2 regions of the Planococcus sp. VCh962 genome follow, and region 2 is predicted to be linked to the other one. Evidence: a T-box and tRNA genes for the amino acid it is inferred to sense, from the RefSeq annotation. Region 2 holds a T-box; the other holds one or more tRNA genes.
What was found. A T-box is a leader RNA that pairs with one kind of tRNA and senses whether it is charged. The one in region 2 lies ahead of AC3AQ9_RS06440 (valine--tRNA ligase), so its partner is inferred to be a tRNA-Val.
Positions count from the first base shown of each region.

Region 1: it has a tRNA-Val gene. The T-box ahead of AC3AQ9_RS06440 (valine--tRNA ligase) is inferred to sense a tRNA for this amino acid. The anticodon was not compared.

Region 1 covers NZ_JBYLHS010000001.1:46,782-51,221, forward strand. The annotation lists gene AC3AQ9_RS00225 (DUF1850 domain-containing protein) at 1-448, shown strand, start outside; gene AC3AQ9_RS00230 (TRAP transporter permease) at 438-2,471, shown strand; tRNA gene AC3AQ9_RS00235 (tRNA-Val) at 2,604-2,676, opposite strand; gene AC3AQ9_RS00240 (acyltransferase) at 3,078-4,283, shown strand.
Region 2 covers NZ_JBYLHS010000001.1:1,267,645-1,272,084, forward strand. The annotation lists gene AC3AQ9_RS06440 (valine--tRNA ligase) at 46-2,697, opposite strand; T-box leader at 2,769-2,990, opposite strand; gene AC3AQ9_RS06445 (AbrB family transcriptional regulator) at 3,013-4,062, opposite strand; gene hemL (glutamate-1-semialdehyde 2,1-aminomutase) at 4,362-4,440, opposite strand, start outside.

The sequences.
Region 1 (4,440 bases), 1.2 Mb from region 2:
TCCTGTTAACAAAAATTACATCTTTATTGACAATGAAACCGGGCATATTGCTTTACGTTTGCCTGTTAAAGATACGAATTTTCAAATCAAGTATACTCATTCCGTCCATTTATCAGAGGTACTGGAAAGTTATCAAGTGCTTCCTGATAATCGCTTGAGAATAGTTCAACTGGAATATGAAGATTTTAATATTGGGATGCCTTCTAATGCAGGAGAAGGGGAAACTTTTGTCGAAAAAGACGGAAAATATATTATTGCCGGCATGAAAAGAGAAGTGCCTGATTTCAGAATTTTTATTGGCGATGTGGATGCTGGCCTTTCTTTTTTGAGCAATGGTCAGGAGTACGATTTAAAGAAAATCCTAAAACGCGGCCAATCATACACATTTCAAGTCAAGCGACTATCTCTTATCCAACAATTAAGAGGAGTGAACATCGATGAGCCATGAGCTGCCCCCAGAAGAGAAAGAGAAATTGAAACTGCCTCCAGAAGAGGAAACCTATATTTCTGAAGAAAAACAAAAAGAAATTTTACAAAAATACGATCCTGAATCAAATACACGCGATTTAATGGGAATTGCTAAACATATTGTATTTTATGGGTTATTGGCATTTTCACTGTTTCAGCTCTATACCGCCATCAACGGGCAGTTTACAGCATATTTGCAGAGGTCGATTCACTTAGGCTTTGCCTTGTCGTTAATCTTTCTTTTGTTTCCTGCCTTTAAGAAAAAAGGAGATCGGCGCAAAGTACCTTTTTATGATTATATTTTATCTTTGCTGTCAATCGTAGTTGGAGCTTACTGGCCGTTAATGTATGATGATTTGGTATTCCGGATCGGCCGAGTGACAGATTTGGATTTGTTTGTCGGAATACTTGCTATCCTGCTGACTTTAGAAGCAACTCGCCGGGCTGTTGGATTGCCTATTACAATTATCTCTTCAGTATTTTTATCGTATACCTTTTTTGGTCCTTATTTCCCCGGATTTTTAAGGCACCGAGGACAGGATCTGGAGTCCGTCATCCAGTTGATGTTCTATACTACTGACGGAATTTTAGGAACGCCTCTAGCTGTTTCAGCAACGTTCATTTTTGTTTATTTATTGTTTGGCGCATTTTTGGTGAAGACGGGAGTCGGGGAATATTTTAATGATTTATCCGTATCTCTTGCCGGTCATTTAATTGGAGGACCAGCAAAAGTTGCGATTTTCTCCAGCGCTCTGCAAGGAACCATTTCAGGAAGTTCTGTGGCCAACGTTGTAACGTCTGGGGCATACACAATTCCAATGATGAAAAAGCTTGGCTATAACAAAGAATTCGCAGGGGCCGTGGAAGCAACGTCTTCCACAGGTGGCCAAATTATGCCGCCTATTATGGGAGCAGCCGCTTTCTTAATGGTGGAATTTATCGGGGGCATCAGTTACTGGGATATTGCTAAAGCTGCTGCTATTCCTGCAATTCTGTATTTTTCAGGTGTTTGGATCATGACGCATTTTGAAGCGAAACGGGTTGGCCTCCGTGGCCTTTCGAAAGAAGAAATGCCTGACCGTAAAGAGGTATTGAAGAAAATACATCTTTTGCTTCCAATTTTAATTATAATTGTCTTCTTGATGATCGGAGTTCCGACCATGCACGCTGCATTGTATGGTATTCTTGCTACGATCTTAGTCAGTGCCATCAATAAAGAAACACGGTTAAGTTTTAAGGATATGGTCCATGCTTTAGTGGACGGCGCGCGAACCGCTCTTGCTGTAGGTGCTGCCACAGCTGCAGCGGGCATTATCGTAGGAGTAGTGGTGAAGACCGGTTTGGGATTAAGCTTGGCAAACGGGCTGATTTCAGCGTCAGGAGGCAGCATCTTATTGACTTTATTCTTTACTATGCTCGCTGCAATTGTTCTCGGAATGGGTTCTCCGACAACAGCAAACTATGTAATCACGTCCACAATTGCTGCCCCTGCCATAATTACCTTATTAATGCTTGACGAACCTGCAGGAGCTGCCGTACCGATGGTTGTCGCGATTTCTGCCCATCTCTTCGTATTCTATTTTGGGATTATCGCCGATATTACGCCGCCGGTTGCACTAGCTGCATTCGCAGCATCCGGCATTTCCGGTGGAGAGCCGATTCGGACTGGCATAATTTCTGCTAAATTGGCGGCCGCTGCCTTTATTATTCCGTATATGTTTGTATTGTCTCCAACGCTGTTAATGATTGATACGACCTGGCCGGAATTGACTTGGGTAGTCCTTACGGCTTTTGCCGGGATGATAGCAGTAGGGGCCGGACTGATCGGATATTGGTACCGGAAACTCAATTGGATTGAACGGATTATCGCTTTGGTTACTGGTTTAGCGTTAATTTATCCGGAAGGCTTGTATTCATATATAGGTGTGGTAGTGTTTATTATCCTGTTTGCCATTCAATGGATGTCCAGGGAAAAGAAAGTTTCGCATACCTCAGCAGCATAATTCAAAAACCCCGGAGAGAAGCATCAAGCTTCTCTCCGGGGTTTTTGAAAAATAAAAAAGCTGCTGCCCGAAGGCAACAGCTTTTTCTCTGCAAACTTTGTTCCTAAAGTTTACAACGGGTTTGGCACCCTATGATTCCTACTGGGCTCGAACCAGCGACCTCTACCCTGTCAAGGTAGCGCTCTCCCAGCTGAGCTAAGGAATCGAGGTAAACGATGCTATAACAACGCTTAAGTTACTTCTACCTAAGTTATTATATACGTTCGACATGTACACTACAATAGTTTTATGAAAAATATTTAAAATAATAATCAGTGGATAGAAGCACTGAAAATTTGGAATGAGGAATTAGAGCAATAAACTGTTTCTTTTAGATTTAATTTTTAATCTTTAATTTATCAGTTATTGAATGACTGTAACAAATGACAAGGAAAATATAGTACAATAACGAGCAGAAGAAACTATCTAACCAAGCTTATTCCCTGATAAGGGACATTGATTGTCATGTCTTGAAACTGGTTCATCAATAGATAAAAGCCCCATCAATGTTTAAAGGCAAAACTTAATAATTTTATGTTGAAAATGCTGGGATACGGTGGACATATATTGAAAAATGATGGGGCTTTTAACCATAAAAATTTTAAAAAAGGAAGGAGTTGGACTGTTCTGAAAAAAGAAATCAGTTCTATTTATTATATTCGTATTATGGCCATGCTGATGGTGGTCCTTGTTCATACTACCGCTCAGATCTTCCATTTGTTTGAACCTTTTACATATCAACATCAGTTCTATCATTTCATTAATCGGATAATCCGGGTAGAATCCTCTCTGTTCATTATGCTGGTCGGCATTGTATTTTTCTATAACTATCGGACACGCGTATTGACAAAGGATGTCTTTAAGTCCTACTTTAAAAAACGGGTAACCTATATTATTATCCCTTATCTCGTTTGGTCGATTTTCTATGAATTCTTTAATGTCTATCTTGGCGCCAGAACATTGAATCTTGGAGAAGTCTGGCACCGGTTATTGAATGGGGAAAGTCATTACCAGCTCTGGTTTATTTATCTAATTGTACAATTTTATCTTATTTTCCCGATAATCCTTGTTATAGTTCGTCATTCCAAGTTTCTGCAAAAGTACTTATGGCTTATCGGTTTTTTGATTGAATTTATCTTTTTTGTATTGAATATGGAATACCGCTTAACTTCGACGCACTTTTTCTTGAACTATTTTGCAGCGTTCTCATTGGGTGCCTGGATCGGCATTCATTATGAAACGGTATCCGCTAAAATTACCAGCCGGAAAATCCTATTGGCTGGCGCCGGTTCACTTCTATGCGGAATAATTTTCATTTCAATCCATTACCGTAATCTGTTCGGGGAAAGGGTCGAGATTCCGATTGCCTATTACCGCTTGATCGGAATCGTCTACTTGACACTGGGGGCGCTCTTCTTCTTTTATATTTCCGAGAAGTTTGCTGCCTTCTTCAGCAAAAAAACAACCACCAATCTGAAGTATGTAGCCTCTTATTCCTTCGGCTATTATTTGGTGCATCCTTTTATTCTGTATTATGTGATGCTGTTCTTTTCGACAAAAGGAACAGGCCTATCTTGGCATATCATGATTTGGCTTCAATTCGTACTAGCAGTCGTATTCTGCTATCTTTTCATTTGGTTTTTCCACCGCTTTGTTCCGTTTGCCGGTTTTGCTTTCGGGAAATTGCCAAAAGATGCACCGCTTTTTTGGAAAGCAGGCATCAAAGAACAGGGCTTGAATCACCGGAAGCGTGTCGAAACTCCAGATGCTTAATTCCGCTAGATTCAAGCTTTACACTCACCGAATTCCCATCAGCTCTGGGAATTCGGTTTTTCATACGCTTAGAAGAGAATATAAAATGAAAAAAATTAAACAAAGGCATATCTTACCCAAGAGCTTTTTGAAAAAATATAGAGTTGCCATGCTCGAA
Region 2 (4,440 bases):
TAGGCATACAAAAAGCCGCTCCTCCGAAGAGAAGCGGCTGTCTTTTTATAGATTCTGCAATTCAACCATGCGTTTTTCGACTGTTGCGTGTTTCTCCAAATAGTCGGCTTCTTTTTTGCGTTCTTCTGCAACTACCGCTTCCGGCGCTTTGGAAACAAAGCGTTCGTTTGATAGTTTGCCTTGAACAAGCTTGACTTCTTTTGCCCATTTTTCAAGTTCTTTATTCAAACGGGCCAGTTCTGCTTCTACATCGATCAAGCCTTCAAGCGGCATGAACAGCTCGGCACCTGATACAACGGCTGACATCGATTTTTCCGGTGCTTCGATGTTCTGGCCTATCGTCAAAGTTTCCGGGTTGCAGAAACGCTCGATATAAGCGGCGTTCGCTTCAAGAACTGCGTGTGTTTCAGCGTCTTTCGCTGAAATCGTTAATGGCACTTTCTTGCTCATCGGCGACTGAACTTCCGCACGGATCGTGCGAACCGCAGTGATGATGTCCATCAACAGCTTCATGCTGGTCGACTGGCTTTGGTCTGTCAGCGACTCATCTACAGTCGGCCAAGCGGCTACTGTGATGGAATCGCCTTGATGCGGTAGGTTCTGCCAGATTTCTTCTGTGATGAATGGCATGAACGGGTGCAATAAGCGCATCGTGTTGTCGAGTACGTAAGCAAGAACCGAACGCGTCATTTTCTTCGCATCTTCGTCTTCACCGTATAATGGCAGTTTCGCCATCTCGATGTACCAGTCACAGAAGTCATCCCAGATGAAGTTATAAAGCGAACGGCCCACTTCACCGAACTCGTAGCGTTCAGCTAGGCTTGTCACTTGTTCGATGGTTTCATTCAAACGAGTCAAGATCCATGAATCCGCAACAGAGCGTTTGCCGGAAAGATCGATTTCTTCATATGTCATGCCGTCCATATTCATCAATGCGAAACGGGAAGCATTCCAGATTTTATTGGCAAAGTTCCAGATGCTCTCGACTTTTTCCATCGAGAAGCGAAGGTCCTGTCCTGGAGATGATGCAGTTGCCAGGAAGTAGCGAAGCGAATCCGCTCCGTATTCAGCGATAACATCCATCGGATCAACACCATTGCCAAGCGATTTCGACATTTTGCGTCCTTCGGCGTCACGAACCAGTCCGTGGATCAATACGTCTTTAAATGGTTTTTCACCCGTAAATTCAAGCGCCTGGAAAATCATGCGTGATACCCAGAAATTGATGATGTCGTAGCCCGTTACTAAGGCGTCTGTCGGGTAATAGCGTTTCAGATCATCGCTGTCTTCCGGCCAGCCAAGTGTCGAGAATGGCCATAATGCAGAAGAGAACCATGTATCGAGAACGTCTTCGTCCTGTGTCCAGTTGTCGGCATCCGCCGGCGCTTCCATTCCTACGTAAATTTCACCGGTTTCTTTATGGTACCAAGCCGGAATCTGATGGCCCCACCACAGTTGGCGAGAAATACACCAGTCACGGATGTTTTCCATCCAGTGCAAATAGGTTTTTTCAAAACGGTCCGGAACGAAATTAACGCCGTTTTCGCCTTTTTGCAGATCAACCGACTGCTGCGCAAGCGGCTTCATATCAACAAACCATTGCGTCGACAGATACGGCTCAACTACAGCCCCGCTGCGTTCTGAATGCCCAACTGAATGCAAATGCTCTTCGATTTTGAATAAAACATCCATTTCCTGCAGGTCTTTAACGATTTGCTTGCGGCATTCGAAGCGGTCCATGCCTTCGTATTTGCCGGCGTTTTCGTTCATCGTGCCATCTTCGTGCATGATCAGTACGCGCTCTAAGTTATGGCGATTACCGATTTCAAAGTCGTTCGGGTCGTGAGCCGGTGTGATCTTCACTGCACCGCTTCCGAATTCCATGTCTACATAATCATCTGCAACAATTTCCATTTCGCGGCCGATAATCGGCAATGTTACCGTTTTTCCGATCAAGTGCTGGTAGCGTTCATCTTTCGGGTGAACTGCTACCGCTGTATCGCCAAGCATCGTTTCGGGACGGGTCGTCGCAATTTCAATATGCCCAGAACCGTCTGTCAGCGGATAACGCATATGGTAAAACGCGCCTTGTACGTCTTTGTAAATAACTTCAATATCGGAAATCGCGGTTTTTGTTGCCGGATCCCAGTTGATGATGTATTTGCCGCGGTAAATCAATTTTTTCTCGTACAGCTTAACAAATACTTCTTTAACGGCATTCGACAAGCCTTCATCCAGCGTAAAGCGCTCGCGTGAGTAATCAAGGCCCAGACCTAATTTCGACCATTGCTGGCGGATATGTCCGGCGTACTCATCTTTCCATTTCCACGACTCTTCGAGGAATTTCTCGCGCCCTAAATCATAGCGGGACTTCCCTTCTTCTTTCAGCTTGCCTTCAACTTTCGCCTGAGTAGCGATGCCGGCATGGTCCATGCCAGGCAGCCATAAAGCGTCAAAGCCCTGCATGCGTTTCATGCGCGTCATGATGTCTTGAAGCGTTGTATCCCAAGCATGGCCCAGGTGCAATTTACCGGTAACGTTCGGCGGCGGAATCACAATGGTATACGGCGTTTTGCCGCTTTCAGGTTTTGCTTCAAAAAATTTGTTATCAATCCACCACTCGTAGCGTCCTTTTTCAATCGATTGCGGATCGTACTTCGTCGGCATTTGTTGGGTTGTCGGGATTTGTTCAGTCATTGAAATTCCTCCTTTTTATATGTTGCCTTGAGAGAAGGTTTTCCCGGAAAATAAAAAAACCCCTTCGTCTGTAAAAGGACGAAGGAGTTGTTCGCGGTACCACCTTTATGCACAAGTCAAAATAAACCTGGCTCTCAAGTTCGATAACGGATTTCACATCCGGTTTCCGCTACTCGAATTTCACGGGAACTGCTCCGAGGTGACATTCAAATGATTGTTCATGAAAACCTCTCACCACTCGGTTTTCTCTCTGAAATGTACGCACATTTTACTATCCTCATCAATGCATCAAATATATACTTTCGTTCATTATACTCAAATTCCGCTTTTAGCGTCAAGTCTTTTGACAATGTAAGTGACGATCGGAGATGCTATCAGCAGAATAAAAAACAGCCGGAACAATTGAAAGCTGGTGATGAGTGCTACATCCCCGCCAGTCGCCAGCGCCGTAATCGCCATTTCCGCTATGCCGCCAGGCGCCGCACTTAAAAAGAAATCTAGGAAAATATAGTTCGGCAGCCAATTGGTCAGGATGTACGCGATGAATACCGTAAAACTGATGAGCAGCACATTATTGAGGACAATCGCTGCGCCTAAACGGAAAGTCAGCTTATCGCCGATTTGTTCCATCTGCAGTCCGAGATTGGCGCCGATGCAAATTTGCGCAATCGCGATAAGCCAATATGGCATGTCGATTAAAATATCGCCTGTCACCGTCTGGACAATGGCCAGTGTCAAAATCGGTGCCAGGAGTTCCGCAGCTGGGAAAGCGATCCGTTTCATTCCGAAATACAGCAGCAAACCGGCAACCAGGCCGGCAAGTACCGCCACTGGAGCAAAAGTGAATAACTGCTCAGCCAGTTCGCCCTGCTCCCTGCCTGTCAGAAATACCGTCAGAAACGGAACGATTGTGACAACCATGAAAATGCGGATGGTCTGCATCATCGTCACCACTGTGATGTTTGCAGATTTCACATCTTCCGCAATGACCACCATCTGTGCAAGCCCTCCCGGAATGGATCCCAGCAAGCTCGTCGCCAGGCTTTCATTGACCATCTTTTTGAACAGCAGCCCGAGCAAGATGGACAATGCCACAACGGATAGTGTCATGAACGCCATATACGGCAAATCGAACCACATCAATAAAACCGCATCGCGCGTAAACGAAGAGCCAATCTGGACACCCAGCAGCACAAGTCCTGCTGTCCGCAGAGATTTTGGCCAATACAATTCCATTTTGGTAAATTGGCTGACCAGCAACAGCGTAAACATCGGGCCCAGCAACCATGGCAAAAACATGCCCGCTGCTTCAAACAGCCAACCCGACAAGACAGCAATCAATGCCGTTCTGAAAAATATGTACATCCGCTCACCTTCCTTTCGTTATACGAAACATTAATTAATTCCATGTTATCTCATTAAGCGGGTAAAATCTTCTGATTTGGAATAAAAACTTCGTTCAGAACCGGCTGTATGAGATCCGGGAAAGTCTATGAGCACATTTTTGGGTTCTATGAGCACTCCACTTACTTCTATGATCACTTAACCCACTTCTATGATCACTCCTGTGATTCTATGAGCACTCAATTCACCTCTATGATCACTCACTCCCAAAATCCGCAAAAAAAAGACCCGGCCATCAAAATGGCTGGGTCTTCTCTCACTTATCTAGCTAACTTAGCAAACACGGTATGGAATGCCTCCACTGTTTTCGCGATATGCTCTTCCGTATGCGCTGAAGAC